One region of the Proteus terrae subsp. cibarius genome, then DNA from elsewhere that is predicted to be linked to it. Evidence: riboswitches for the same ligand, from Rfam matches in the RefSeq annotation. Region 1 holds a riboswitch; each other region holds the start of a gene.

Region 1 (10,893 bases):
CGCAATGCTTTCGCTCTTTGCAATTCCGTTTCATCATGAGTAGAAATACCAAGGCGTAACCCTGCTTTTTTTATGGCATCAAGATCCGCAATATCGAGATCTTCTTGGCCAAGATGAACACCGTAGGCGTGATGTTTAATAGCAAGTTGCCAATAGTCATTAATAAACAATCTTGCGTGATATTGTTTACCTAATTTTATTGCTTCAACGATCTCTTGCTCAACATCGTTGGGTTGTTTACCTTTTATGCGTAATTGTAGGGTGGTAACGCCTGTTTTTAACAGGCGTTCGATCCATTCAATAGAATCAACAACAGGATAAAGCCCAAGCTTTTTTTCTGTTGATGCGAAAGGGGTGTTAGAGGATCTGTTCATTTTCAGTCACCTCAACACTGGCGATTTCTGCACTGTGGTATAACTCACTTCCATGCTCTTTAAAAGCTTGAGACATTTGCTCCATACCCGCTGCATAATCACGTACTTCTTGTGTTATTTTCATTGAGCAGAATTTAGGGCCACACATTGAGCAGAAATGAGCGACTTTTCCTGATGCTTGAGGCAAGGTTTCATCGTGATATTGACGTGCGGTTTCAGGATCAAGCGCTAAATTAAATTGATCTTCCCATCTAAACTCAAAGCGAGCTTTTGACATTGCATTATCACGAATTTGAGCACCGGGATGTCCTTTGGCTAAATCGGCAGCATGAGCCGCAATTTTATAAGTAATAAGGCCTTGCTTTACATCTTCTTTGTTAGGTAAACCTAGATGCTCTTTAGGGGTAACATAACAGAGCATTGCACAACCAAACCAGCCAATCATTGCTGCACCAATACCTGATGTGAAGTGATCGTAACCTGGTGCAATGTCTGTAGTAAGAGGGCCTAATGTATAAAATGGTGCTTCATGACAATGCTCTAATTCTTCTGTCATATTGCGACGGATCATCTGCATTGGGACATGGCCTGGGCCTTCTATCATGACTTGAACGTCATATTCCCATGCAATTTTTGTCAGTTCACCTAAGGTATGTAATTCAGAAAATTGTGCTTCATCATTTGCATCTTGAATTGAACCCGGTCTTAATCCATCGCCTAGAGAAAGGGAAACATCATAAGCTGTGCAAATTTCACAGATTTCACGGAAATGTTCGTAGAGGAAATTCTCCTTATGATGCGATAAACACCATTTTGCCATTATCGAACCGCCGCGAGATACAATACCTGTTAGGCGTTTTGCCGTCATAGGTACATAACGTAACAACACGCCTGCATGAATAGTAAAGTAATCAACGCCTTGCTCTGCTTGTTCAAGCAAGGTATCTCGGAACATTTCCCAAGTGAGATCTTCAGCAATACCGTTAACTTTCTCGAGTGCTTGATAAATTGGAACTGTGCCGATAGGAACTGGGCTGTTACGAATGATCCACTCACGCGTTTCATGAATATAACGGCCTGTTGAGAGATCCATTACAGTATCTGCTCCCCAACGTGTAGACCAAATCAGCTTTTCCACTTCTTCTTCAATGGAGGAAGTAACAGAGGAATTTCCGATATTGGCATTCACTTTTACTAAGAAATTACGCCCAATAATCATTGGCTCTGATTCAGGATGATTGATATTGGCAGGAATTATCGCTCGGCCCGCAGCAACTTCTTGGCGTACAAATTCAGGAGTAATATTATCAGGGAGATGCGCACCAAAGCTGAATCCTGCATGCTGTTGGCGTAAAACTTCGCTACGAATTCTCTCTCGACCCATGTTCTCACGAATAGCAATAAACTCCATTTCAGGCGTAATAATACCTTGGCGAGCATAATGCAATTGCGTCACACTTTTACCATTTAGCGCTTTTTTAGGGCTTGGTTTTAAGGGAAAACGTAAATGTTCTAACCCAGTATCAGAAAGGCGCTGTTGGGTGAAATCGGAACTTAAAAGAGAAAGCACTTCAGTATCATTGCGCTCATCAATCCATGGTTGGCGTATTTTTTTTAATCCAAGATTAACGTCGAGTTGAGAAGCGGGATCACCATAAGGGCCTGATGTGTCATACACCGGTACAGGTTCATTATCTTCAAAAACAGGGGAATCTTTTGATCCTCCTACTAGTGTTTTATCAAGTTGGATCTCACGCATTGGTACTTGAATATCAGTACGTGTTCCTTCGAGGTAAATGCGGTTTGAATTTGGGAAACTGACACCTTGAATAGTGCTGATAAACGCTTGAGCGGCATCACGTTGCTCTTTTCGTGGACGTTGTTTGTTGTTTGTTGGTGAAATATCTTTAACGGATATAGTTTGATTTTGGGACATAGCATTTCCTAATAAATATCATGCAGGCTAATTGCCTGTCGGGTGAATATTGAGAAAAATGCTTGTCTGGAGGTCGCAGGGAGTATCGACAGATAGGTGTATATAGGTGTGTAAAAAATATACGCAATGAAGCTATCAAAAGGTCGAATCACTCTTGTTCCCTTCGCGGGTATTAACCCGATCAGGTTCCGCGGATCCCGAATTAACGGTCTCAGCCTGTGTTTATAATAGCCTTATAAACACTAGGCACTCCGACAAGAAGACATCCAGTATATGAAAGATTTTAAAAACTACAAGTCCGACATGGGTTATTTATTTAAATCCCAATGTTGTTGTTCCCATGCTTTTTCATCTGAAACTTGAGTTAATTTTTTATCTGCATTAACCGCGATAACATGGTCTGCTTGGTAACATAATGGGAGATCATTAGATGAATCAGTATAGAAATAAATATAAGTATAATTAATGTTGTTAGCTTCTTTCCATTGATTTAAACGCTCAACTTTTCCTTCTCGAAATGTAGGAATACCTTCAATAAATCCAGTGTAATGATTGTCCTTAATTTGCATATCAATACCCATTGAAACGTCTGCATTGAGTTGCTTTGCAATAGCATAAACTAGAAAGGACATTGTTGCTGAGATAATTATAACGGGAATATTTTGCTGTCGATATTGTGTAATTATTGATATTCCTTGTGGGTAAAGTAGAGGCTTAATTCTTGTTTCAGTGAAGTCATTAACCCAATGATTTATCTTATCTATATCATAATGTTTAAAATATGCTAGATGTTGAAAAAGATATTGGTTTATATTCAGCTTTTCAGCATAATAGTCTGCGATCATTTGTTCATCTAGTTTCAAAAAATGAGGATCTGTGACTATTTTTTTATCCCACAAATAGTTTGTCCACAAGCGACTAGAATCGCCTGCTAAAAGTGTTTCATCTAGATCAAAAATAGCAATTTTATTTTTTATTTTATCTGTCATTCTAACGGTTCTTACTATTAATAAAATTTATATTTATGTTTAGGAATACTAATGAATTATAGAAGATAGTTATAATTCATTGAGTGGTTCTTGCTAAAAAGAGTATCCTCTATTCTATATCATTATTTTGGATAGAATGGTCGTTATGCATTTATATACATTAACAGGGTCAGAAAAGGGCTGGTGGACGGTCAGCCTTGGTGGACGAGTATGGTTACCTAAAGGCGAACTTCCGTTTGGCTTAGCTAAAGATTGGGATCTCATAGGTCAGCACGCCAAAATTGTTGGTGAATGGCAAGGTGAAACAGTTTGGCTTATTCATGGAAAAATGGATAACGATATGTGTTCACCAAGGCTTATCGCTTCACAGGATGAAAACTTATTTAAATTAGTTGGTCGTGGCGTTCAACTGGCTGAGTTTTATCGTTCTCACCGTTTTTGTGGTTACTGTGGTTCCAAAATGCGTCATAGTGAGAGTGAATGGGCGTGTTTATGTGATAATTGCCATGAACGCTATTATCCACAAATTGCCCCTTGCATTATTGTGGGTATTCGCCATGAAGATAAAATCTTATTAGCACATCATGTTAGGCATAAACATTCACCTCTTTATACTGTACTTGCTGGTTTTGTTGAGGTGGGTGAAACTTTAGAAGAAGCCGTAGCCCGTGAAGTGTTTGAAGAGAGTAATATTCGTATTCGCAATATTCGCTATGTATCCTCTCAGCCTTGGCCATTTCCTCACTCCTTAATGATGGGCTTTTTAGCTGACTATGATGGTGGTGAACTACGCCACGATCCTTCTGAATTAACGAGTGCAGGTTGGTATCGTTACGATCAACTACCACAGATCCCGCCACCAGATACGATTGCTAGACGTTTGATAGAAGATACGATAGCGAATATTAGACAAGATAAAGAAAAGAGCTAAATAAAGGCGCTGTCTGCCAACAGTTATTTTTCCAGCATGTTACAATGCCTGCTATTTTGCGGCCCTATTACTGTTAATGGAGTTAGTCATGAGTGAGTTGAAAAACGACCGCTATTTACGTGCGCTGTTGCGCCAACCTGTTGATGTCACCCCAGTTTGGATGATGCGTCAGGCAGGCAGATATCTTCCTGAATATAAGGAAACACGGGCACAGGCGGGGGATTTCATCTCATTGTGCAAGAACACAGAATTGGCTTGTGAAGTGACATTACAGCCTTTAAGACGCTTTCCTTTAGATGCTGCTATTTTATTTTCTGATATTTTAACTATTCCAGATGCAATGGGATTGGGTCTTTACTTTGAAACAGGTGAAGGCCCTCGTTTTAAATCACCAATAAATAGTCTTGATGATATTAAAAAGCTACCTATTCCTGATCCTGAAGATGAACTGGGATATGTGATGAATGCAGTACGTGCCATTCGTCATGCATTGCAAGGTAGTGTGCCATTAATTGGTTTTTCGGGAAGTCCTTGGACGCTGGCAACCTATATGGTTGAAGGTGGAAGTAGTAAGGCCTTCACAAAAATTAAAAAAATGATGTACGCAGAGCCACAAGCATTACATCTATTACTGGATAAACTGGCAGATAGCGTTATTCTGTATCTGAATGCTCAAATTAAAGCGGGTGCACAATCCATCATGATTTTTGATACATGGGGTGGTGTGTTAACTGGCCGTGATTACCAACTCTTTTCATTACACTATATGCATAAGATTGTTGATGGTCTTATCCGTGAATATGATGGAAGAAAAGTTCCTGTAACCTTATTTACCAAAGGTGGCGGCCGTTGGCTAGAAGCGATGGCTGCGACAGGTTGCGATGCATTAGGGCTTGATTGGACGATTGATATTGAAGATGCACGTCGTCGAGTAGGGGATAAAGTTGCGCTACAAGGCAATATGGATCCTTCTATGCTGTATGCACCGCCTGCCAGAATAGAGCAAGAAGTCGAAACTATTCTTGCTGGATTTGGTAAAGGTAACGGTCATGTCTTTAATCTTGGGCACGGTATTCATCAAGATGTTCCACCAGAACATGCTGGTGCATTTATTGATGCGGTTCACCGTTTATCGAAGCCTTATCATCAGGATAATGATTAATACCCAGCAATTGCGTCAGGAGCAGACAGAAAAAGCTCAACAGATTATTTTAACGGACCAATTTACAGCACCAACTTACATAGCAGGTGCTGATGTTGGTTTTGAAGAAGGTGGCGCAGTTACTCGCGCCGCCATCGTGATAATGCATTACCCTTCTTTTGAAATTCTTGAATATCAAATTGCACGAATACCTACAACTCTTCCTTATATTCCTGGTTTACTTTCGTTTAGAGAGTGCCCTGCATTACTGACTGCTTGGCAACTAATCAAACAAAAGCCTTCTCTTATTTTTGTCGATGGACAAGGTATTGCTCATCCTAGAAGGCTTGGTGTCGCAAGCCATTTTGGTTTATTAGTGGATACGCCTACTATTGGCGTGGCAAAAAGTCGTTTATGTGGCATTGATAAAACAGTCAATGAAAAGATGGGAAGTCATGAACCGTTAATGGATAAGAATGAGCAAATAGGGTGGATTTATCGTAGTAAGAAAAAATGTAAACCCCTGTATATTTCTCCGGGTCATAAAGTGAGTATGAATGGCGCTTTGCAGTGGGTTGAGTTGTGTATGAAAGGCTATCGATTGCCAGAACCTACGCGTTGGGCTGATGGTATTGCTTCAAATAGGCGATTATTTGAGCAGTTGAATAAGAATAAGCTCTAAATGACCGGGAAATATGTGGATATTTTTAATTTTCAGGTAAACTGCGCCTAAGTTAAGAAAATGAGTAATCACGAATGTTGAAGAACCCAATCCATTTACGTTTAGAAAAGCTAGAAGCTTGGCAACACCTGACGTTTATGGCATGCCTGTGTGAGAGAATGTACCCAAACTATCAGGTATTTTGTCGAGAAACAGGATTTACCGATCCAATGCTTTATCGCCGTATTCTCGATCTGGTTTGGGAAACTTTAACGGTGAAAGATGCAAAGGTTAATTTTGATTCTCAATTAGAGAAATTAGAAGAAGCTATTCCTGATGCATCTCAGTTCGAGATTTATGGTGTCTATCCTGCGATTGACGCCTGTGTTGCACTTAGTGAAATTGTTCACTCTCGTTTAAGCGGTGAATCATTAAGTCACGCTATTGAAGTGAGCAAATTATCAGTAGGGACAGTTGCTTCACTTGAAATGACACAGGCAGAAAGAGAAATGAGCGAAGAAGAGCTTCGATCTCTACCTGCTGTTATTGAAGAGTTCGATATCCAATGGGAAATTTACCGTCTACTTGTAGAATGTGAAGAAAGAGATATCGAACTGATCAAGGGTCTACGTGCAGACCTTCGTGAAGCTGGAATGAGCAATATCGGTATAGAATTAACGCACTAAATCAGAAAAACGTGATTTAGTGCTTGAAAAGCGACGTTTAAAGACTTCACATCACCCCCGTGTATGTTCTACATTGGGTACGAAAAGAAGTGGCTCAGGTGTTTTACTTAATTTATCCTCTTAAAAAGATAAGTTAAGTTTTTTCACCAGATGTTTTTCAAACGATAAAACATACTTTAAGGACTATTTTATGAACAAAGCTGAATTAACCGAATCAGTTGCTGAAAAAGCGGATCTGACAAAAACTCAAGCAAAAGCTGCTATTGAAGCGTTTATCGATTCAGTAACAGGTGCTCTGAAAGAAGGCGATTCTGTACAGTTAGTTGGTTTCGGTACATTCAAGGTGAATCACCGTGCAGAGCGTACTGGTCGTAACCCTCAAACTGGTAAAGAAATTAAAATTGCAGCAGCTAACGTTCCTGCATTTACTGCCGGTAAAGCACTGAAAGACGCAGTAAAATAATTCCTTTGAACGGAATGAACAATAGAGGGGGATTTACTCCCCTTTTGTTGAAACGACAGGGGCTGTTAGCAATAGGATCTGCTTTTTTGCTCAGCGCCTGCTCCTCTACTGTGCAACTACCTGAGTTTTCTGCAACAGGTTATATTGCAGATGAAGGTGTTGTCCGGCTATGGCGTTTAAATAATACAGCGTCAGAGCCTCAAGTGATCATGAGTGTTTATAGCTTTTATAAAAAGCCAGAAACTGTCATCACATTCTATGAGTATCGTCAAAATAAGCTTTGGCAAGTTCGCTCTGAAGTTATCAATCCAAATGATCCCTCCTCTTGGCATCTTCGTTTAAATAAACGAGGAGAAGTTATTTTCATGCAACAAGAAAGCCAGAAGCAAAAACGAGCATTGACAGAAGATGAGCGTTTAAGAATGGTATTTGCTGCAAGTAAAGAGCGTGAAATTAGTGAAGCGCTTACTATTGGGAAAGTAAATTTAGTACAGGGTATTTGGTATCAAAATACGATGACAACATGTGCTGGTGAGAAGGTGAGTGTTTCATTTGAAGGTCCAGAACAACGTTGGTTAAAAACAAGAACACGTAATTCAAGTAAGCCTTCTTATGTTGCTTGGCTTGATTCACCAGAAGGTAAGCAATTACTTATGGTTGCAGAACACGATTTTTGTAAATGGGAACCAACAAAAGAGAGCTTGTGATCACTCCCTTTTGTTGTTGGTAATTTATTTCTTTAAGCGCGCAATCGCTCGATAGCCGATATCATGGCGATAAAAACTACCATTCCAATGAATATCTTTCGCTAAGGCATAAGCATTTTGTTGAGCCTGCTCGATATCATCACCTAATGCAGTCGCACATAATACTCGCCCGCCAGCAGTGATAACGTCGCCTTTGTCATTGAGTGTTGTTCCTGCTTGAAATACTTTTGCTGTTGTTGATGATGTTGGTGTTAAGCCTTTGATAACATCACCTTGACGATAATCTGCAGGGTAGCCGCCAGCTGCAATCACAATTCCTAAAGCTGGACGAGGATCCCAAAGAGAATCTTTATCTTTTAAGTTACCTTTTGCTCCAGCTAAACACAGCTCAACTAAATCAGATTGCATACGCATCATAATAGGTTGAGTTTCTGGATCACCAAAACGACAGTTAAACTCAATAACCTTAGCAATGCCTTGTTTATCAATCATCAGTCCTGCATAAAGGAAACCTTGGTAACGATAGCCTTCAGAAGCCATTCCTTTTACTGTTGGATAAATGATTTTTTCCATTACTTGCTGGTGGATTTCTGGTGTAACTACAGGTGCTGGTGAATATGCTCCCATTCCCCCTGTATTAGGTCCAGTATCTCCATCACCAACACGTTTATGATCTTGGCTTGTTGCCATTGGAATAACGTGTTCACCATCAACCATCACAATAAAGCTAGCTTCTTCGCCATCAAGAAATTCTTCGATAACAATACGATGACCTGCATCACCAAAAACATTGCCAGCCAGCATATCTTTAATTGCGGCTTCAGCCTCAGCTTGTGTCATAGCAACAATAACGCCTTTACCTGCGGCTAAACCATCTGCTTTGATAACAATTGGTGCGCCTACTTTATTAAGGTACTCAAGTGCAGGTGCTATTTCTGTGAAATTTTGATAATCCGCAGTTGGAATTTTATGACGAGCCAAAAAATCTTTTGTGAAGGCTTTAGAGCCTTCTAACTGCGCGGCTCCTTTTGTTGGGCCAAAGATGGTCAATCCCGCTTCTTTAAATGCATCTACAACACCAATAACCAGAGGTGCTTCAGGGCCCACGATAGTCAAATCAATTTTATTTTTGAGAGCAAATGCGACTAATGCAGGAATATCTGTTGCACTGATAGCGACATTCTCAACACCACTTTCTAATGCAGTGCCTGCATTACCAGGGGCAACAAAAACGTGTGTTGTAAGCGGCGACTGAACCGCTTTCCAGGCTAAAGCGTGTTCACGACCGCCATTACCAATAATCAAAATCTTCATATCAATACCTTATTAATGACGGAAGTGACGCATATTGGTGAAAATCATTGCGATGTTATGCTCATTTGCAGCTGCGATCACTTCATCATCACGAATTGAGCCACCAGGTTGAATAACACAAGTCACGCCGGCAAGTGCTGCTGCATCAATACCATCTCTAAATGGAAAAAATGCATCAGATGCCATTGCACAACCTGCAACTTCTAAACCTTCATCAGCAGCTTTAATACCTGCGATTTTTGCAGAATACACACGGCTCATTTGCCCTGCACCAATACCGACTGTCATATCGTTTTTAGCGTAAACAATGGCATTTGATTTTACGAATTTGGCGACTTTCCAGCAGAAGAGTGCATCTTTAAGTTCACGCTCACTAGGTTGACGTTGGGTGACCACTCTTAAGTTTTCTTCTTTTACCATACCTAAGTCACGATCTTGAACTAACAGCCCACCATTAACACGTTTGAAATCTAATGCTGGTTTGGCTTCTTGCCATTGACCACAAGCTAATACACGAACATTTGGTTTAGTTTCTAAAATTGGTAATGCATCATTATTAATAGAAGGCGCAATGATCACTTCAACAAACTGACGTTCGATGATGGCACTTGCTGTTTTTGCATCTAATGGGCGATTGAATGCGATAATGCCACCAAATGCAGAGGTTGGATCGGTTTTAAATGCATTGTCATATGCTTGTGCGAGCGTGTTCGCAATTGCAACACCGCAAGGGTTTGCATGTTTCACAATAACACATGCCGGCTCGGAAAATGATTTCACACATTCTAATGCTGCATCAGTATCAGCAATATTGTTATAAGAAAGTGCTTTGCCTTGTAATTGGTTTGCAGTGGCAATAGATGCTTCTTCTATATTCTCTTCTATATAGAAAGCTGCTTGCTGGTGAGCATTTTCACCATAACGCATATCTTGTTTCTTTATATAGTTCAGATTTAAGGTACGAGGGAAAGTACCTGATGGTTGTGAAGTATCACCATAATAAGGTGCAACCTTCTGGCCGAAGTAGTTAGCAATCATTCCGTCATAAGCAGCTGTGTGTTCAAAGGCTTTAATCGCCAAATCAAAGCGTGTATCTAAAGTAAGGCTATTTTCGTGATTATCCATTTCTTCAATCACTCTTTCATAGTCATTACTATTTACTACAATCGTAACGTCTTTATGATTTTTTGCCGCGGAGCGAACCATTGTTGGTCCACCAATATCGATATTCTCCACAGCATCTGCTAATGAACAATCTGGATGAGCTACTGTTTTAGCAAAAGGATAAAGATTTACGACGACCATATCGATAGGACGAATTTCATGTTCTTCCATAATTGCATCATCTTGTCCACGACGACCTAGGATCCCACCATGTACTTTAGGATGCAGTGTTTTCACTCTGCCATCCATCATTTCTGGAAAGCCTGTGTAGTCGGAGACTTCAATAACCGGTAAGCCAGCTTCTGCTAATAGACGTGCGGTTCCACCTGTAGATAAGAGTTCTACTTTTCTTTCAACAAGTGCTTTAGCAAATTCTAAAATACCTGCTTTATCAGACACACTTAAAAGTGCACGGCGGATAGGACGAAGATGTTGCATGAGTTTTATCCCTTGGGGTTGGTATAACGGTAGTAATGGTGAAGTTAAATCACATTAATACAGTGAGATTGTGTTTGCTTAACTAACAT
Region 2 (10,893 bases), 480 kb from region 1:
ACGACCACCGATAAACACACCCACAAAACCGACATAAAGCAATGTTTCAACTTCACTTTTAGTCCAACCACTATTCGGTTTTGCCGCTCGACGGTTTGCAAGCCATAAGGCAAAAACAAACCCAACTAAATACATCATACCGTACCAATGTAATGACACTGGCCCGATAGAGAACATAACGGGATCAATCTCTGGAAATTTAAGGTAGCTTATACTCATTATTCCCTACTTCACTTAATCAATAATTTCTGTGCTGGTCATTTATTACCAACATAGAAAAGGCTTATACGAAGGCTTACTAGATACCTCCGCGAATTAATCCACCTAATCCTTGCCGTTCCATAAATTCAGAAGACAATTTTTTGATTTCTCTTGCCGTTTCAGCTTGCAACACCTGTTGCATAAAAGGCTGTAACATCACAGGATCAAGATGGCGCAATAAGTATTTTACCCTAGGTAAACTACGACCACTCATGCTTAACTGCCTAAAACCGAGCCCTATTAACAGCAATGCCCCGATAGGCGTACCCGCCATTTCACCACAAACACTCACTGGCAACTGATAATATTGGCATTGTGTTGCAATCAAATTCAGTGAACGCAATAACGCAGGATGCAAATTATCATAGAGTAATGCTACATGGGTATTATTACGATCGACTGCAAGTAAGTATTGAGTCAAATCGTTTGTTCCAACAGAGATAAAATCAACCCTATTAGCTAATTGTGACAACATAAACACCAATGAAGGTACTTCAAGCATAATACCTAACGGAGGTGGAACACATTCACATTTTAGTTCTCGACTCACTTCATCACATGCTCGTAGTAGCAATGTTCTTGCTTCGTCAATTTCATCAATACTTGTCACCATCGGCAACAATATTTTCAAATTTTTAAATTCGAGGTTTGCTTTTAGCATTGCACGTAGCTGAATAAGGAAAATTTCAGGTTGATCGAGCAATATTCTTATTCCTCTCCAACCTAAGCAGGGATTTTCCTCATTAATTGGCATATAAGGAAGTTGCTTATCAGCCCCAATATCTAAAGCACGCAAGACAACGGGTTTATCAGGAAAAAAAGAGAGGATTTCACGGTAGCGATTTTTCTGTTCATCTTCTGAAGGAAAACCACTTTGTAGCATAAAAGGGATTTCTGTTCGATATAAACCAACGCCATCAATTCCCACACTAATGCGTTGTTCATACTTTATATTTAATCCCGCATTCAGTTGGACGCTAACTGCCTCACCATTTTTTAAAACCGCTTGCTGTTCAAGTTGCTCTTCTGCAATTTGGCTTAATACGCTCTCTTCATCAATAATTTGTTTATATTCCTGAGTAATAAAAGGCTCGGGCTCGATAAAAATCTCACCACGATAACCATCAAGAATAAGCATTCGATTATGTAAAAGCTCAGGCTGAATATCCGCACCCATAATTGCAGGTATACCCATTGCTCTAACAAGAATGGCAGAATGCGAGTGAGTTGCGCCATCTCGAACAATTACACCAGCTAGCTGTTGCTCTGGCAGCTCTGCTAATAAGCTTGCACTTAATTCATCAGCCACCAAAATAAAACGTTCTGGCCAAATATTGGTTGAGCTTAGATCATCATCTAAATGGAATAATAACCGGCGCCCTAATGCTTTAAGATCAGAAGCTCGCTCTCGCATATAACCATCTTTCAGGCTAGAGAACTGGGCTGCAACTTTCTCAACCACCACTTTGACAGCCCATTCCGCAACATATCCTTGTGTAATGATTGCGGTCATTTTATGTTTGAGCTGAGGATCGTTAAGTAAATGCGAGTAGAGATCAAAAATGGCGGCACTCTCTTTTTGTGCATTCGCCATAAAGCGCTTACTAAAGCGGCGACATTCTGCGGTAGCATCTTCTAAAGCCACCATAAGTCGATTTAATTCTGCTTTTATATCAAGAGCACTGGCTTTAAAAACATTTTCAAGGACAGGTTGAGAGACTTCTTGCCAGCCATAAGCCATGACCACGCCAGTAGAAACTGAAAGTGCTTTAATACGACTTTGACGATATTGTCCAAAAAGCCCTTTAGTTTGTACTTGTGATAATGTGGCACCAAGCTGTGTCGCCAGCGTCACCATAAAAGATTCTTCGCTCTCATTAAATAAGCGACGCTCTTTTTGCTGAACGACTAATACACCAAGGAGTTGGCGACGATAAACGATAGGAACGCCAAGAAAAGCGCGAAGATCATCTTCTTTAACTTGAGGAAGGTATTTAAAGCTAGGATGTTCACGAATATCAGCGAGGTTGATAAGCTCTGAAAGACGCCCCACTTCACCAACAACGCCTTCATCAAATGAAAGGCTAACAGCTCGCCCTCTAGGTTTTTTTAACCCTTTGGTCGCCATAAGATAAAAACAACTACGTTGTTTATCGGCAAGATAAATAGAACACACATCCGTGTGCATTGCCTGACACGTTTCCTTGACTAAGAGTTCAAGCGCTTCTGGAAGCCCTGCTGCCATAGCCACTTTTTCTACAATTTCTCGCAAACGTGTCAGCATAGTGTTATCTAATACCTTTTACGCCGATATCCATACGATGGACGCGGTAAAGACACTTGTTCTTGCAATGGCATGACTACTGGTGCGAACTCTTTCATGACACGTCGATAAACATCGCGTTTAAAAGAGACGACTTGTCGAACAGGATACCAATAACTCACCCAACGCCAGCCATCAAATTCTGGCGTTTTGCTTTGTTGAACATTAATGTCTTTATCATTACTTGTTAACTGCAAAAGGAACCAACGCTGTTTTTGTCCAATACAAACAGGTTTCGTGTCCCAACGCACCAAACGCTTAGGTAACTTGTAACGTAACCAGTTACGTGTGGAGGCAAGAATTTTGACATCCTTGCGACTTAACCCAACTTCTTCGAACAACTCTCGGTACATTGCCTGCTCTGGCGATTCTCCAGGGTTAATTCCTCCTTGAGGAAACTGCCATGAATGTTGCCCATAGCGACGAGCCCAAAGCACTTGCCCTTGCCGATTACAAATTACAATCCCTACATTCGGGCGGTAGCCATCATCATCGATCACTAGACTACCTCAATAACCAAATTTGAAAGATAACTCATTGTTTCATACTACCCACAAACGGTAAACCTCTATCAACAGACTTTGCACAACGCGCGTATTTATCTACAATGGGAAAATCTCAACGGGGTGCCTTTCTATTTCTAGGCTGAGAAAAACTCGTGGAACCTGATCCAGCTAATACTGGCGTAGGGATTTGAGTCAGGATGTTGCAATATTTATTGGTTTGCCATCCTCACTCCTCAGATCCTACCTGACTTTTACTGAGGAACTAAACGTGTTAACTAAATCACTTCGCTTTACTTTCTTGCTCAGCGCACTGGGTATTATGAGCACTTTTTCGACTCAAGCTTTAGCACAAAAACCCACACTCACTGTTTACACTTATGATTCATTTACCGCAGATTGGGGTCCAGGGCCTGCAATAAAAAAAGCGTTTGAACAGCAATGTGATTGTGAACTAAAACTGGTTGCTCTGTCTGATGGTGTGTCTTTACTTAATCGCTTACGTATGGAAGGTGATAAAAGTAAGGCGGATATTATTTTAGGATTAGATAACAATTTGATCCATGCAGCAAAAGAAACTGGGCTTTTCGCACCAAGTAATATCGATACATCTAAACTCACCTTACCTGAAAAATGGACTGACGACACTTTTGTACCTTATGACTACGGCTACTTTGCTTTTATTTATGATAAAAACCGTATCCAAAATCCGCCTAAAAGCATGGCCGAACTGCTAAACAGCAAAGAAAAATGGAAGATCCTCTATCAAGATCCTCGCACCAGTACTCCAGGTTTAGGTTTAATGCTATGGATGCAGTCACTTTATCCTGAAAACACCGCGACTGAATGGAAAAAATTGTCAGAAAAAACGCTGACCGTCACTAAAGGTTGGAGTGAGTCTTATGGCTTATTCTTAAAAGGTGAAGGTGATTTTGTGCTGAGTTACACATCATCTCCGGGTTATCACATCCTAGCAGACAAAAAAGATAACTATGCAGCAGCGATTTTTGATGAAGGACACTACTTGCAAGTCGAAGTTGCTGCAAAACTTAAATCGAGCAAACAACCTGAGCTAGCACAGCAATTTATGCAGTTTATGTTAACACCTGCATTCCAAGAAACTATACCGACTACCAATTGGATGTATCCTGTTATAGATATGCCATTGCCTGAGGTCTATTCTTTAATGCCTAAACCTGGGAAATCATTGCAATTTGATGCAGAAGTTGTCGCAAAAGAGCGCCAGACATGGACACGTAATTGGCAATCAGCGGTTAGTCGCTAATGGGAAGATGGCTTATCCCGGGGCTATGTGCCTCGGGTTTACTGCTTATCGTGGCGTTATTGTCATTTGGCGCATTGTGGTTTAATGCACCAAGTGGTGAACTGTCCTCGATTTTTGCTGATGAATATTTATGGCATGTCATTCGTTTTACTTTCTGGCAAGCCTTTTTATCCGCCCTATTTTCAATATTACCTGCTATTTGGCTCGCCAAAGCACTCTATCGACGCCAATTTAAAGGGCGAACACTGTTTTTACGCCTATGTGCCATGAGCCTTGTATTACCGGTTTTAGTCGCCCTTTTTGGCATTTTAACGGTTTATGGCAGAGCAGGATGGATTGCTCAAATTTGTGAATGGCTAGGGATCGACTACCAATTTACGCCTTATGGTTTGCAAGGCATTTTATTAGCTCACATCTTTTTCAATATGCCATTAACAACCAGAATGCTATTACAAGCACTTGAAAGCATCTCATCAGAGCAACGCCAATTAGCCTCACAGTTAGGCATGAATGGCTGGCAATGTTTTCGCTTTCTGGAATTCCCTTATTTATGGCGACAAATGCTCCCCACAGCATCACTGATCTTTATGCTCTGCTTTGCAAGCTTTGCTACTGTGTTGGCTTTAGGCGGAGGCCCCGCAGCAACAACGGTTGAACTCGCTATTTATCAAGCATTAAGTTATGACTACGATTTACATCGTGCTGCGCTTTTAGCCCTGATCCAGCTTTTTTGTTGTTTAGGCTTAGTGCTTATCAGCCAAAAGCTAAAAGGCTCTCTTTTTGTGGGAAACAATCAAAAGCTACCTTGGCGTGATCCCTATGATCCACTCTTTAGCAAAATAACTGATGGTTTGATTATCACTCTTGCGATCCTCTTTTTAGTGCCGCCCATTTTGGCCGTGATCACCGATGGCCTTAATAGCCAATTTATACGTGTTATACAACAGCCTATACTTTGGCAAGCTTTTACAACTTCACTGATTATTGCTATTGGTGCGGGTATTGTCTGTGTTGTATTAACGATGATGTTGCTATGGAGTAGCCGAGAACTGCGCTTACGCCATTTTAAAAAAGCCGGACAAGCCATGGAAATGAGTGGTTTGATTATTCTGGCGATGCCGGGCATTGTATTGGCAACAGGCTTTTTTCTGTTATTAAACAATACGATCGGATTACCTGAATCACCTTATATTTTAGTGATTTTGACCAACGCATTGATTGCCATTCCTTATGCTTTAAAAGTGTTGGAAAACCCGATGAATGATATCGCTTCGCGTTATGGCCTTTTATGTCAGTCGCTGAATTTGCAAGGAATAAACCGACTTCGTTGGATAGAACTACGTGCATTAAAGAAACCAATCTCACAAGCACTTGCCTTTGCTTGTGTTATTTCTATTGGTGACTTTGGTATTGTTGCCCTATTTGGTAATGAAACATTTAGAACATTGCCTTTCTATCTTTATCAGCAAATTGGCGCTTACCACACACAAGATGGTGCAGTAACAGCCATGATCTTATTGCTACTTTGCTTCTCTCTTTTTAGCCTAATAGAACGATTAGCTGGAAAATCTCATGATTAAATTAGAGCACCTTGCTTACACCTATGAACACCAACATCTCTTGTTTAATCTAACGGTTAATGCAGGAGAACGCATTGCTGTATTAGGCCCAAGTGGTGCAGGTAAAAGCACATTACTCAGTTTAATTGCTGGTTTTTTACCATCAGAAAAGGGAAGCCTGTTTCTTAATGGGCAAGATCATACAAAAACAGTACCGGCAAAACGCCCTATTTCTATGTTATTTCAAGATAATAATTTATTCCCTCATTTGACTGTAAGGCAAAATATTGGCTTGGGATTAAATCCGGGATTAAAGCTGACTGAAGATCAAAAAGCGTTATTAGAGAGTCGAGCAGAACAAGTAGCGCTTAGTGAATATCTTGAACGTTTACCTTCTCAATTATCAGGTGGCCAGCGTCAACGTGTTGCTATTGCACGTTGCCTTGTTCGCGAACAACCTATTTTGTTGCTTGATGAGCCTTTTTCTGCACTCGATCCTGCTTTACGTATTGAGATGTTGGCATTACTCGAGCAACTTTGTCGTGAAAAAGCGTTAACCTTATTGATGGTTTCTCATAGCTTAGAAGATGCAGCAAAAATCGCCTCAAGAGCGATTGTGATAGATAACGGTATGATTGTGTATGATGGAAATACACAATCACTAATAAATGGTGAAGTGGATCAATCACTTATTTTAGGTATTCCGTTTAATTAATCTTAGCTAAAATTAACTGTATAAATAACCACTACATTGACTATAATAAACACATCTTTAATGAATTATTAGTGTTTATTAGGTGCTCATGATTGGTCATACGGAACAAGGCTTTATTCTTACTCGTCACTGGAGCGACACACCGAAAGGTATTGTCGTCTCTTATTGGCTGGCTACGGATAATGGCCCACGTAAAATTACGGTTCCTATGCAACGCGCAATTGGCTTTGTTGCCCGCCAACATGAAACTGTTTTGCGTTCTCTCATTAATAAAAATCCTGATATTGAAATTAGCCCTCTCGATTTAAAAGATTTCGAAAGGCAACCCGTCTTTGGTATTTATTGCAAACAATACCGCCAACTTGTCCAACTTGAGCAACAACTTAAAGAGCACCATATTCGCCTTTATGAAGCGGATATCCGCCCTCATGAACGTTATATGATGGAGCGATTTATCACCGCGCCAGTTTGGTTTCGTTATCAACAAAATAATATTACTACATTAAAACCAGCACCAGATTATCGCCCAGCACTTCGAGCTGTCTCTTTAGATATCGAAACTAGTGAATTTGGTGAGCTTTACTCTATTGGGCTTGCAGGCTGTGATGATAATGTAGTGTTTATGCTTACTGATGAGTTACCCATAGAGAGCGAAAGTCAGCAACCAGAAGGTTATCGCTTATGTTATGTCAGTAGCCGATTGCGTTTAATTGAAAAGTTAAATGAGTGGATGCAACATTACGATCCTGATGCAATTATCGGTTGGAATCTGATCCAATTCGATCTGCGTATTTTGTACACACATGCCCAACGTTACGGCGCCAGTTTATTATTAGGTCGCCAAAACAGTCCATTAGAATGGCGAGAGCATGGATTTAAAAAAGGTCATTTTTTTGCTTCGGCTCAAGGTCGTTTAATTATCGATGGTATCGATGCATTAAAAATGGCGACATGGAATTTTCCCTCTTTTAGCCTCGAATCTGTTGCTCAAACACTATTAGGTGAAGGTAAAGCCATCGATACACCTTACGCCAGAATGGATGAAATTAATCGACGCTTTAAAGAAGATAAACCCGCACTGGCTTATTATAATTGGCAAGACTGTGTCTTAGTAAACCGTATCTTTGATGCGACATCTCTTATGGCATTCTTATTGGAGAGAGCTTGTGTTACGGGGCTTTCCGTTGATAGAAGCGGAGGATCTGTGGCTGCGTTTACACATCTCTATCTCCCTTCGATGCACCGCATTGGATATGTTGCACCTAACCAAGGCGAAAAACCCGAAGAACATAGCCCCGGTGGTTTTGTCATGGACTCAGCTCCCGGCTTATATGATTCTGTTGTTGTGCTTGATTACAAAAGCCTTTATCCCTCTATTATTCGTACTTTTTTAATCGATCCCGTAGGGATGATTGAAGGAATGCACCAACCTGATGAAAAGTTTTCTATTTCTGGATTTCGTCAAGCACGATTTTCGCGAGAACTACACTGCTTACCCGCTATTGTGTCGCAAATTTGGCATGAAAGAGACAACGCGAAATTACATAAAAATGCTCCACTCTCTCAAGCACTCAAAATTATTATGAACGCTTTTTATGGTGTTTTAGGCTCTGTCGGTTGTCGCTTTTTTGATCCTCGCTTAGCGTCTTCCATCACGCTACGAGGCCATGAAATCATGAAAAAAACGCGAGAATTAATTGAAGCCAAAGGTTATCAAGTTATTTATGGCGATACTGATTCAACCTTTGTTTGGCTAAAATCACCTCACACAGAGCAACAAGCACAACAGATTGGGTATCAGCTAGTACAAGATGTCAATCAGTGGTGGAAAACACATCTTTTTGAAAACTACCAACTCGATTGCAAATTAGAACTAGAATACGAAACCCATTATCGTCGCTTTTTAATGCCCACGATCCGAGGTATGGAGACAGGTAGCAAGAAACGCTACGCCGGGCTCAGCAATGATAAAATGGTGTTTAAAGGATTAGAAACCGTCAGAACAGATTGGACGCCACTCGCTCAGAAATTTCAACAAGAGCTTTATACTCGTATTTTTCACCAGCAACCTTATCAGCAGTTTATTCGTGATTATGTCGCAGATACGCTTTCAGGGAAATATGATGATAGATTGGTGTATCGTAAACGGTTACGTCGAAAATTATCAGAATATCAGCACCACGTCCCCCCTCATGTCAAAGCAGCACGTAAAGCGGATGAATATAATTTATCCAAAAATAGACCTCAACAATATCAGCAAGGCGGTTGGATTAGTTATATAATTACCCTCTTGGGGCCTGAGCCATTAGAGCATATTACCGCTGCACCTGATTATGAGCACTATATAAATAAGCAGTTAATGCCTATTGCAGATGCAATCCTCCCTTTTATACAAGATGATTTTTCAACCTTGTTAAATGGGCAAATGACACTCTCATTTTAAGTTGTGTTATTTTGCAGGTGACGGTTTGCTTTGCATCTATTAACATAACGCCCCTTTGGTGATAATTAGCTTTTCTTTGTTTAAAGAATAAGCCCTTTTTATCCCGCAGATTTTAATGACAACACCGCAATACTGCATTCATTAATAATTCCTAAATTATATATTTGAGAGCTGAGTTTATATATATGCCTTTTACTCTTGGTCAACGTTGGATTAGCGATACTGAAAGCGAGCTTGGACTGGGTACTGTTGTGGCAGTTGATGCCCGCATGGTCACCTTACTTTTTCCTGCCTGTGGCGAAAACCGCCTTTATTCCCGTCATGATGCACCAATAACGCGGGTGATGTTCAATGCAGGAGATACTGTCACCAGTCATGAAGGCTGGAAGCTCGCTATCGATAACGTTGTAGAAGATAACGGCCTACTTATCTACCATGGTGTACGTTTAGACACTGAAGAGCCAGCACAATTACGTGAAGTGTTCTTAGATAACAAACTCACTTTTAATAAACCGCAAGATCGCCTCTTTGCAGGTCAAATCGACCGTATGGATCGCTTTGCATTACGCTACCGCGCACGTAAGTTTATGAGCGAGCAGTTTAAGCAAGCACAAAGTGGTTTACGTGGGATCCGCGCAAGCCTTATCCCTCATCAGCTTTATATCGCCAATGAAGTGGGTAAACGTCATAACCCTCGCGTATTATTAGCTGATGAAGTTGGTTTAGGTAAAACAATTGAAGCCGGTATGATTATCCACCAGCAATTAATGGATGGTCGTGCTGAGCGTGTGTTGATTATTGTGCCTGAAAGCTTACAACATCAGTGGTTAGTTGAAATGTTACGCCGTTTCAATCTACGTTTCTCACTGTTTGATGATAGCCGTTATAGCGAATCTTTATTAGATAGCGATAATCCATTTGAAACAGAACAGATGATCATCTGTTCTTTAGATTTTGTGCGTAAAAACAAGCAACGTTTTGAACACTTAGTCGAAGCAACATGGGATATGTTAGTTGTCGATGAAGCTCATCACCTTGTTTGGAGTGAAGATGCGCCAAGCCGTGAATATCAAGTAATTGAAGAGTTAGCGGAATCTATTCCCTCTGTATTGCTATTAACTGCAACCCCAGAGCAGTTAGGTCAAGAAAGCCACTTCGCACGTTTACGTCTGCTTGACCCAAGTCGTTTCCATGACTACAACGAATTTATTAATGAGCAACAAAAATATCGCCCTGTTGCCGATGCTGTCACTATTTTGCTATCAGAAGATGATTTAAATACCGAACAACAAAATATCATCAGCGAAATGATCAGCGAGCAAGATGTTGAGCCATTACTGAAAGCGGCAAATACGCAAGGTGAAGAACGTACTAAATCTCGCCAAGAACTTATCCATATGTTAATGGACAGACATGGAACGGGTCGTTTGTTATTCCGTAACACACGTTCTGGTGTTAAAGGTTTCCCTAATCGCTTACTTCATGCGATCAAAATGCCACTGCCGACGCAATATCAAACTGCAATTAAAGTAGCTGAGATTATGGCAGCTAAAAAGAGTCTCGAAGTTCGTGCAAAAGAGATGCTCTATCCTGAACGTATTTACCAAGAATTTGAAGGTGAAAACGCAACATGGTGGAACTTCGACCCGCGTGTTGAATGGTTACTAGGTTTCTTAACTGCAAATCGTAATGAAAAAGTACTAGTAATTTGTGCTCAAGCTGCAACAGCGCTGCAATTAGAGCAAGTTTTACGTGAGCGTGAAGGTATTCGTGCAGCAGTCTTCCACGAAGGTATGTCATTACT
Region 3 (10,893 bases), 1.3 Mb from region 1:
CAGACCAAAGTATTTCTTTCCAATCTATGAAAGAAAAAATGACTCGTTTTATGCAGGAAATTAATGCCGATAAAGACGTTGATAGCGTGACGGGTTTTACGGGTGGCGGACGTATTAACAGCGGATTTATGTTTATTTCCCTCAATCCGCTGTCAGAGCGTACCGATAGCGCAAATCAAGTGATTAACCGCCTACGGACAAAATTAGCTAATGAACCGGGCGCCAACCTCTTTTTAATGCCAGTGCAAGATGTTAGAGCTGGTGGACGCCAAGCGAATGCCAGTTATCAATTTACATTATTAGCAGATGACTTAAGTGAGTTGCGTAAATGGGAACCGATTGTCCGTAAAGCATTAGGTGAACTGCCTCAGCTTGTCGATGTTAACTCTGATAAAGAAGATAAAGGCGCCGAAATGGCACTGACTTACGATCGCGATACTATGTCGCAATTAGGTATTAATGTCAGTGATGCCAATAATCTGCTAAACAATGCTTTTGGTCAACGTCAGATCTCTACTATTTATGCGCCATTAAATCAGTATAAAGTCGTAATGGAAGTCTCTGAACAATATACACAAGATGTCTCTGCGTTAGATAAAATGTATGTGGTCAATAATCAAGGTGAGCGCATTCCATTATCCGCATTTGCAAGTTGGTATCCGGCAAATGCGCCATTAAGTGTTAATCACCAAGGATTATCTGCTTCTTCCACTATTGCCTTTAATATTCCTGAAGGCTATACACTAGCGGATGCCATTAATGCTATTGAACGCACAATGACAGAGTTAGGTGTGCCCAATACCGTCAGAGGCACCTTTGCAGGTACGGCACAGATTTTCCAAGAAACCATTAAATCACAGCTTATTCTTATCCTAGCGGCGATTGTAACGGTCTATTTAGTATTAGGTGTGCTGTATGAAAGCTATATTCATCCACTAACTATTTTATCTACCCTACCTTCTGCGGGTGTGGGTGCCTTATTAGCATTACAGCTTTTTAATACGCCTTTTAGCCTAATTGCTCTTATTGGCATTATGTTGCTGATTGGTATTGTGAAGAAAAACGCCATTATTATGGTGGATTTTGCAATTACTGCGCAGCGTGAAGGCAAATTATCGGCTAAAGAGGCCATTATTCAGGCTAGTCTACTGCGTTTTCGCCCTATTATTATGACAACGCTTGCTGCATTATTTGGCGCATTGCCATTGATGTTAGGTAGTGGCGATGGAGCAGAACTAAGACAACCGTTAGGGATAACAATTGTAGGGGGTTTATTAATGAGCCAATTACTAACCCTTTATACAACCCCTGTTATTTATCTATTTTTTGATGGATTGCGTGAACGTTGGCAACAACGACGTATCAGCAAAAAAGAGGCAAATGCATGAAATTGAGAAGCAAGCTGTTCTTAGTGGTTTTCGCTACTTGTATGGTGGTTGTTCTCGCCATGCATATCGGTATTCGTGGTAGCTTCCAACAAGGATTCATTGGTTATATCAAGAAAAACAGTGAACAGCGTGCAACTCTTTTAGCTGAAGCCTTAACGGAACAATATGCTTTAACGGGAGATTGGCGATTCCTCAATAGAGATGATCGTTCTCTTTATCAAATATTACGAAGTATTGACCAAATAAGCCAAAGTAGCGAAGGCCCGCCTCCCAGAGGTTGGCGAACACAATTTTGGATTGTTGATAAAGATATGAAGCGCCTATTTGGACATGACAATCAATTTCCCGCAGAGACATTTAAAAAACCCATTACTTTTCACGATGAAATTGTTGGGTGGGTGATTGTCAGTGCGGCAGATAAAATCAGTAATGAAGCTGATATTAGTTTTGATAAACAGCAACTGCTTACCAGTTGGATAATTGCAGGTTTAACGGTTCTTTTTGCTTTATTTATCACGCTTATTCTTTCTCGTAATATGATACGCCCTGTTAAACGCCTCGTTGAGGCGACACATAAATTAGCAGCTGGTGACTTTTCTGTGCGAGTAACGCCCACAAGTAAAGATGAAATCAGTCAACTCGCTACCGACTTTAATCAACTTGCCAGCACACTAGAAAAGAATGAGCAAATTCGTCGTGATTATATGGCTGATATCTCACATGAATTGCGAACTCCTCTTGCTATTTTAAAAGGTGAACTTGAAGCGCTACAAGATGGTGTCAGAAAACCCACAACAGAGACGCTGAACTCTCTTTTATTTGAAGTCACAAACCTGACAAAACTGGTTAATGACCTCCACCAGCTTTCATTATCAGACAGAGGCTCTTTAACTTATCGTAAAGATTTTATTGATATTAATGAGGTTATTTTGCTGGCTGTGGCTTCTTATCGTCACACATATCAAACTAAAAATATTACTCTACTCACCGAGTTAGATGATTTATCGCCACTCATTGTACAAGCCGATCCTGATAGGTTGATCCAGCTTTTCCATAATCTGCTAGAGAATAGCATGCGCTATACTTATTCGGGTGGCCAATTACATATCAGCACCCAAAAAGGGCAAAACCATGTTCTTATTTCATTAGAAGATAGTGCTCCGGGGCTTGATAGTGCGCAATACGAAGTTGTTTTCCAACGTTTTTATCGTGCAGAAAACTCACGAAATCGTGCAAGTGGCGGTTCAGGTTTAGGTCTTGCGATTTGCGAAAATATCGTTGAAGCTCATAATGGTAAAATAAGTGCCATGCCTTCTTCTTTAGGTGGTATGAAAATTCTTATAGAATTACCTGCATATTCTGATGATCTTTAAGCCTATAACCATTGAGCCAATAAATGACAGTATCTGAATCACCCTATTCAATCCTGATTGTTGAGGACGAACCTAAGCTTGCCCAATTGCTTATTGATTACCTTCAAGCATCTGGTTATCAAACTCATTGGTTAGCGGATGGTGCTGAAGTGAGCCATTGTGTAAAACAGCAGCATTACGATTTAATCTTGTTAGATCTCATGTTGCCAGCTAAAGATGGCATTACAGTCTGTAAAGAGTTACGTCAGTTTTCAGATATTCCCATCATTATGGTGACGGCTAAAACAGAAGAAGTTGATAGATTACTTGGGCTTGAAATTGGGGCTGATGATTATATTTGTAAACCCTATAGCCCAAGAGAGGTGGTAGCCCGAGTCAAAACTTTATTGCGTCGTTTTTATCGACCACAAGATATTGTTCAAAGCGATAAATTAGTCGTTATTGATGAACAGGCTTATCAAATCCAATACAACAATAAAATTCTCGATTTAACGACGGCTGAATTTCGTTTGCTAAAAGCCTTAGCCACTCAACCCGGCAAAATATTAACCCGTGATCAGTTAATGGATCACCTTTATGATGACTACCGTATTGTGACGGATAGAACCATTGATAGTCATATTAAAAATTTACGACGTAAACTTGAGCAACTTAACGATCAAATTGAATTTATTCGCTCAATTTATGGTCAAGGTTATCGTTGGGAAACCCAAGCTTACCGTTTTCGATGATATTTTTTCAGGAATACATTGAACCTCGCTACACTTAAGCGCTAGAATCCACCCCTTTATGATATACCCCTACCCAATGTGTGGGGGAACTGACTTGAAATCAGAACCAGGAAATTTAACCATGTTTACACCCGAATTGCTCTCTCCTGCTGGCTCATTAAAAAATATGCGCTATGCATTTGCTTATGGCGCAGACGCCGTTTATGCAGGTCAGCCACGTTATAGCTTACGTGTGCGTAATAATGAGTTTAACCACGAAAACCTTGCTAAAGGTATTCAAGAAGCCCACGAATTAGGTAAACGCTTCTATGTTGTGGTTAATATCGCACCTCATAATGCTAAATTAAAAACCTTTATCCGTGACTTAAAACCTGTCATTGATATGGGCCCTGATGCGCTGATTATGTCTGATCCGGGTTTGATCATGATGGTGCGTGAAGCCTTCCCTGAAATGGATATCCACCTTTCAGTACAAGCCAATGCCGTTAACTGGGCAACCGTAAAATTCTGGCGCCAAATGGGATTAACTCGTGTGATCCTGTCTCGTGAACTCTCTATTGATGAAATTGCCGAAATTCGTAAGCAAGTTCCTGATATGGAATTAGAAGTTTTCGTTCATGGCGCATTATGTATGGCTTACTCAGGTCGTTGCCTGTTATCTGGCTATATCAATAAGCGCGACCCAAACCAAGGTACTTGCACTAACGCTTGCCGTTGGGAATATAAAGTCGAAGAAGGCAAAGAAGACGATGTAGGTAATATCGTTGAAAAATACACGCCAATCCCAGTTAAAAACGTTGAGCCGACTTTAGGTGTTGGCGCGCCAACAGATAAAGTTTACTTGATCGAAGAAGCAAAACGTCCTGGTGAATATATGACTGCGTTCGAAGATGAACACGGTACTTATATCATGAACTCTAAAGATTTACGTGCGATTGAACACGTTGAGCAATTAACTCAAATGGGTGTGCATTCACTGAAAATTGAAGGTCGTACTAAATCCTTCTATTACTGTGCCCGTACAGCTCAAATGTATCGTCGTGCGATTGATGATGCAGTTGCAGGTAAACCTTTCGATCCAACGTTGCTAACGACATTAGAAGGCTTAGCACACCGCGGTTATACCGAAGGTTTCTTACGTCGTCATACCCATGATGCATACCAAACTTACGAATATGGTTACTCTGTCTCTGACACTCAACAATTTGTCGGTGAATTTACAGGTAAACGTGTAAACGGTTTAGCCGAAGTTGATGTTAAAAATAAATTTGTTTTAGGTGATAGCCTAGAATTAATGACACCAACTGGAAATATTCAATTCACGTTAGAAGAGCTGTTTAACAAAAAACAACAACCAACCGATGTTGCACCGGGTAATGGTCACATGGTTTATTTATCTGTTCCTGAAGATGTTGATTTAGATTTTGCACTGCTGATCCGCAACCTACAAGGAACAACAACACGTCAACCGCATAAAATTGATGCGGTAGAAGTGAAGTAAAGCGTCATAATCTGATTTAAAGTGGTCAATTTCAAATACAGATCACATCAATAATGATTTGTTTACCGTATCATCAGTTCCGAAAAATAAAGAACTAGAATGAATACAGTAAGACTAGGAACCACCTCCTTGGCAAATCCAATCTCCCTTGGATTTGCCTTTTCTTTTTTCATCACCATTATCAACACTCCTTTACGTAAACACGTTCTCTTTTTCGTTATCATTTGTAAAAAAAATAGTAATTTTCTCGATATCCATTACCTTTAAAAGAGTGATTCAATTAAAGGGACCCATCAATGAGTAAAATTAGTTTGTTGATCATTAATGGAAAAAGCGCTGACAACAGTGCATTGAGAAAAGCGGTTTACCAATTACGTAACGAAGGTTTTAATCTCCAAGTCAGAGTAACCTGGGAATCCAGTGATATACGACGTTTTGTACAAGAAGCTATCGATATGCAAGCCGAAACTGTGATTGCCGCAGGAGGCGATGGTACGATTAATAGCGTTGTTTCTGAATTAATTCACCTCTCACCCTCACCTTTACCGACACTTGGCATTATTCCCTTAGGCACAGCAAATGATTTTGCCACCAGCGCACAAATTCCCCGTGATATGGAAAATGCACTTAACTTAGCCGTTAAAGGACGTGCAATACCTATTGATATAATCGCCGTGAATAAGACCCACTATTTTATCAATATGGCATCAGGGGGCTTTGGAACCAAAATCACAACAGAAACGCCTGAAGCGTTAAAGTCTGCATTGGGCGGAGCCGCCTATTTTATTAATGGCCTTTTAAGTATCGATTCTTTAAAAGCAGATCACTGCACAATTGAAGCTGAAAATTTCCACTGGGAAGGAGAGTCTCTTATTTTGGCTATCGGCAATGGCCGTCAAGCAGGTGGAGGACAAAAATTGTGTTCTGATGCCTTAATTAATGACAATAAACTTAATCTCACCATTGTTGAAGCTCATGAACTTCTCCCTTCAATTTTAAGTAGCATGTTTGATAGCAAAAAGAATGACAAGATAATCGAGCGAGAAAGTCACTGGGTAAACATTAGCGCTTCTCATGAAATGATATTTAATTTAGATGGAGAACCCCTTTTAGGGGATAAATTTGAATTTATTGTGTTACCTGAAGCGATCCACTGCCGGTTACCGCCTCAATGTGACTTGTTATCTTAATGTAGATAAATGACAATCACTCTCATCTCATCATGAACTGGAGTATGTAATGACTGATATAGTAAGTTTGTTAGGTGCTGATGCTAAATCATTATTAGAACATCGTTGCCAAACCATCCCGAGCGAAAATCTCTACCTGCCAGGTTCTGACTTTGTTGATCGTGTTATGATTGATAACAATCGCCCTAATAGCGTGTTACGTTCAATGCAAACCCTATTTAACCACGGGCGTTTAGCGGGAACGGGTTATCTGTCTATTCTACCTGTTGACCAAGGTGTGGAACACTCTGCCGCGGCCTCTTTTGCAGCAAACCCACTCTATTTTGATCCGAAAAATATTGTTGAGTTAGCGATTGAAGCAGGCTGTAACTGTGTTGCCTCTACTTATGGTGTTCTTGCTTCTGTTTCTCGTCGCTATGCACACAAAATCCCTTTTCTTGTGAAACTAAACCACAACGAAACCCTAAGCTACCCAGCGCAATATGACCAAACACTATATGCCAGTGTAGAACAAGCCTTTGAAATGGGTGCTGTTGCAGTGGGTGCGACCATTTACTTTGGTTCACAAGAAAGCCGTCGCCAAATTGAAGAGATCTCAATGGCCTTTGAACGTGCTCATGAATTAGGTATGGTCACTGTATTATGGGCTTATTTACGTAACCCAGCCTTTAAAAAAGATGGCGTTGATTACCATGCAAGTGCGGATTTAACCGGTCAGGCAAACCATTTAGCAGCTACAATTGGTGCTGATATCGTTAAACAAAAAATGGCTGAAAATAACGGTGGCTTTAAAGCGATTGGTTTTGGTCATACTGATGAGCGTGTTTATACAAAACTCACCACTGAAAACCCAATTGATTTAGTTCGTTACCAATTAGCAAACTGCTATATGGGCCGTGCGGGATTAATTAACTCTGGTGGTGCTTCAGGTAACAATGACCTTGAAGATGCTGTCCGTACCGCCGTTATTAACAAACGTGCTGGTGGTATGGGCTTGATCTTAGGACGTAAAGCATTCAAGAAGTCAATGAAAGATGGCGTTGCCCTAATTAATGCAGTACAAGATGTTTATCTAAATAAATCTGTCACTATTGCTTAATTGATAGATTTAATGTGAAAGCCACTCAACTGAGTGGCTTTTTTAATGTTGTTGTAGGTAGCCTTACCACCAGCGATGAAAATGGTGTACCGGACCAAAACCTAGTCCAACCTCTAAACTGTCGGCATGTTCTAACGCTTGCTGTAAATAGGTTTTTGCTTGTTCAACACAAGTTTGCCAATCAGAGACTTGAGGACGAATAGCAGCTAAAGCGGCTGAAAGAGTACATCCTGTACCATGAGTATTTTTCGTATTAACGCGTTTTGAAGTAAATCGCCACTCGCCATCTTGGGTAAATAACCAATCAGGACTTTCATTTTCAGTTAAATGCCCCCCTTTCATCAACACCGCTTTGCATCCTTGTTTTAGTAACGCATAACCTTGTTGCTTCATCGTTACTTCATCTTGAGCGACTTCACAACCTAGCAGCGCTGCTGCTTCAGGTAAATTGGGCGTGATCAAATCAACCAAAGGTAACAGCTGATTGAGCATTTTATTAACCGCATCTGGCTGCAATAGCGGATCACCACTTTTTGCAATCATTACAGTATCAAGCACAACAAAAGGAATGGCATATTGCTGAAGTTTGTCGCAAACCACATCAATAATCGTGGCATTAGAGAGCATACCAATTTTGGCACTATCAATTCGAACATCAGACAAGACAGCATCTAATTGAGCGGCAACAAAATCGGGGGATAAATCATAGACACGACGAACACCACAGGTATTTTGAGCAACAAGTGCTGTCATTACTGTTGTGCCATAAACACCCAGTGCGGAAAATGTTTTCAGATCAGCCTGAATACCTGCACCACCACTAGGATCGGTGCCTGCGATAGACAATGCATTGAATCTCACTGATTAACTCCTCCTTTCACCAGTTACAGAAAAGTCGGGCTCTGTTAATCAGCAGAGTTACCTTGACTTCCCTACGCTGGCATTATCCAGATCAGGTTATACGGGTTCATCTCAGCCATAAGGCGCCCCGAGCCAAAGCCTGTAAATTCAGGCGATAAGGAGTATCGCACGCTCAAGATAAAGATGCTAGTTTAATAGCTAATCTCAATAATAAGTAATCTATTTTTTGAGAACATATGAATAAACATGATTCGCACGTTTTTACTTTAGGATATTCTGCACAAAAAATCGGCATTTAGCTAAACAAAACTTACACCACTTAAACGATTTATAAACCAACAAAGAGTTTTTCTTTTTTTTTATTTAACTATTTTTATTCGTTACCCTATTATCCTGCTGGAAATTTATCTCTTTTAATAAGTTAATGTTATTGATATTAAATTTTTCTCAAATTGATATCAATATTTCAATTAAGTCATAAAAATAGATATTTTGTGGATTTTTTCTGTTGAAAATGACTAAGCCTAAATTATACCTTACAGGCCTTATTTATTAGTTATTTATTTAAAATCTAATAAAAACTTAATTTTTTATTAAAAACAATACATTATCATAAAAAATAACAGCATTTAATATCAGATAAAATTACGTTCATAAGTACAATAAATCTATTCATTTTCTTTTTAACCGATTCTAATCCCTTAAGATTTTATTTAAGAAGTAAAGTTTCAGATACCTCTTATCTTAAATATTTGTCAGTTAAATAACACTATTAGTAATGTTAATTTGTCATCACCAGAATCACTGTTTATGCCGTACTCGGAGTTATATTATGTCATCATCCTATTTTCACCCTAGCGTATTAGCCACAACGCTGTTGTCACTTGCGTTAACCACTTCGGCTTTCGCTTCTGAAAATAATACAAATACCCATCAGATTATTACGACAGAAAACCAACAAGTCACCAGTAACGCATCTCAACCTAATAATAACGAGAGCTACTGGGGAAAATTTAAACGTAATATCAATCAAACTTGGGATAACGACCAATATAATTACTATTTACCGGTATGGACTTGGCATAACCGTTTTACTTACGATAAAGAAAAAACTGATCGTTATAACGAAACCCCCTGGGGCTTTGGTATGGGAAAATATCGTTACGATAATGATGGTGATTGGCACTCTCTTTATGCGATGGCATTTATGGACTCAAATAATCGAGTGCAGCCTATTATGGGCTATGGTTTTGAAAAAATGTGGTATCCCGGTGATAAAGACGGGTTTCGTATGGGGGCTGGATTTACGCTAAGCATTACAGCTCGCCATGAATATAACTATATTCCTATGCCACTTCCTTTACCTTTAGTTTCTGTCGGCTACGGGCATCTTTCACTACAAGCAACCTATGTACCCGGCACTTATAACAACGGTAACGTATTATTTGCTTGGTTACGTTGGCAGTGATCCTTATTGTGGCTATCAGAATAAGTACACTCAATAAAAATAGAACATAAAAAAACGCATCATTTAGATGCGTTTTTTTATTTCAACAAATGCTCAAATCAATCTGTAATAACTTAAATATCTTGGCTTGCTTGAGTACTATTAGGTGTTTTCTTCATACGGGAAATCTTAAATCCAACCCATAAGAATGCAATCCAGAATGGCATTAAAATCACCGAAATATTCACTTGTGGCATAAATAAAATAATCACTAAAATCATGCATAAGAAAGCAAGGCAGATATAGTTACCATAAGGATACCAAAGTGCTTTAAAGAAAGGCTCTACACCCTCTTTCGTTTTCGCAGCTCTGAATTTTAAATTCGCCAAACAGATCATAATCCAGTTAAGCACTAACGTAGTAACAACCAACGCCATTAATAGCTCTAACGCCTGATCAGGTAATAAGTAATTAACTAAAATACCCAATGAAGTGGCAATTGCAGATAACAATAACGACACAACCGGCACACCGCGTTTATTAATGCGAGAAAGTACATGTGGCGCATTACCTTGTTTAGCCAAACCATAAAGCATGCGACTATTAGAATAAACACCACTGTTATATACAGACAGAGCAGCTGTTAATACCACAGCATTTAAAATATTCGCGATTAAGAAGTTATCCAAGTTATGGAAAATCAGAACGAATGGGCTTTCACCTTTAACAACTTGAGTCCAAGGATAAAGTGAAAGTAACACTAATAACGAACCGATATAGAAAATTAAAATACGATAAACAACTTGGTTAGTCGCTTTCGGGATACTGACTTTTGGATTTTCAGCTTCAGCGGCGGTGATCCCCACCAGCTCAAGTCCACCAAAAGAGAACATAACAATGGCTAATGCAGACATAAAGCCCGTAAGACCATGAGGGAAAAAGCCTAGCTCCCATAAATTGCTGACAGAAGCTTGAGGACCACCATTACCACTTGCCAATAAGTAGCTTCCAAACAAAATCATCCCGACAATCGCTAATACTTTAATAATGGCAAACCAGAACTCTGTTTCACCATACATTTTCACATTAATCAGATTAATTAAGTTGATTGCCACAAAGAAGATAGCAACGGAAACCCAAACAGGAATATCAGGTAACCAATAGTTAATATACTTGCCTGCTGCGGTTAATTCTGCCATGCCGACAAGAATAAACATCACCCAGTAGTTCCAACCAGATAAGAAGCCTGCAAATGGGCTCCAATATTTATTAGCAAAGTGACTAAACGAACCCGCAACTGGCT

What was found. A riboswitch is a leader RNA that binds a small molecule or an ion and turns the genes downstream of it on or off. The one in region 1 is predicted to bind thiamine pyrophosphate.
Region 2: it holds a riboswitch for thiamine pyrophosphate, as region 1 does, so the genes downstream of both, thiB (thiamine ABC transporter substrate binding subunit) here and thiC (phosphomethylpyrimidine synthase ThiC) in region 1, are expected to answer to the same signal.
Region 3: it holds a riboswitch for thiamine pyrophosphate, as region 1 does, so the genes downstream of both, thiD (bifunctional hydroxymethylpyrimidine kinase/phosphomethylpyrimidine kinase) here and thiC (phosphomethylpyrimidine synthase ThiC) in region 1, are expected to answer to the same signal.

Annotation. Positions count from the first base shown of each region.
Region 1 covers NZ_CP047349.1:3,570,166-3,581,058, reverse strand. The annotation lists gene thiE (thiamine phosphate synthase) at 1-374, opposite strand, end outside; gene thiC (phosphomethylpyrimidine synthase ThiC) at 358-2,310, opposite strand; TPP riboswitch at 2,452-2,574, opposite strand; gene GTH25_RS16400 (HAD family hydrolase) at 2,619-3,299, opposite strand; gene nudC (NAD(+) diphosphatase) at 3,445-4,230, shown strand; gene hemE (uroporphyrinogen decarboxylase) at 4,319-5,392, shown strand; gene nfi (deoxyribonuclease V) at 5,385-6,053, shown strand; gene GTH25_RS16380 (YjaG family protein) at 6,128-6,718, shown strand; gene GTH25_RS16375 (HU family DNA-binding protein) at 6,909-7,181, shown strand; gene GTH25_RS16370 (DUF1481 domain-containing protein) at 7,226-7,888, shown strand; gene purD (phosphoribosylamine--glycine ligase) at 7,913-9,202, opposite strand; gene purH (bifunctional phosphoribosylaminoimidazolecarboxamide formyltransferase/IMP cyclohydrolase) at 9,215-10,804, opposite strand.
Region 2 covers NZ_CP047349.1:3,091,619-3,102,511, forward strand. The annotation lists gene lgt (prolipoprotein diacylglyceryl transferase) at 1-219, opposite strand, end outside; gene ptsP (phosphoenolpyruvate--protein phosphotransferase) at 299-2,545, opposite strand; gene rppH (RNA pyrophosphohydrolase) at 2,554-3,084, opposite strand; TPP riboswitch at 3,197-3,294, shown strand; gene thiB (thiamine ABC transporter substrate binding subunit) at 3,410-4,372, shown strand; gene thiP (thiamine/thiamine pyrophosphate ABC transporter permease ThiP) at 4,372-5,952, shown strand; gene thiQ (thiamine ABC transporter ATP-binding protein ThiQ) at 5,945-6,646, shown strand; gene GTH25_RS14285 (DNA polymerase II) at 6,735-9,089, shown strand; gene rapA (RNA polymerase-associated protein RapA) at 9,275-10,893, shown strand, end outside.
Region 3 covers NZ_CP047349.1:2,261,108-2,272,000, forward strand. The annotation lists gene mdtC (multidrug efflux RND transporter permease subunit MdtC) at 1-1,388, shown strand, start outside; gene baeS (envelope stress sensor histidine kinase BaeS) at 1,385-2,761, shown strand; gene baeR (envelope stress response regulator BaeR) at 2,785-3,492, shown strand; gene trhP (prephenate-dependent tRNA uridine(34) hydroxylase TrhP) at 3,614-4,993, shown strand; gene yegS (lipid kinase YegS) at 5,290-6,183, shown strand; gene fbaB (class I fructose-bisphosphate aldolase) at 6,233-7,282, shown strand; gene thiD (bifunctional hydroxymethylpyrimidine kinase/phosphomethylpyrimidine kinase) at 7,346-8,143, opposite strand; TPP riboswitch at 8,195-8,283, opposite strand; gene pagP (lipid IV(A) palmitoyltransferase PagP) at 8,976-9,611, shown strand; gene GTH25_RS10590 (amino acid permease) at 9,725-10,893, opposite strand, start outside.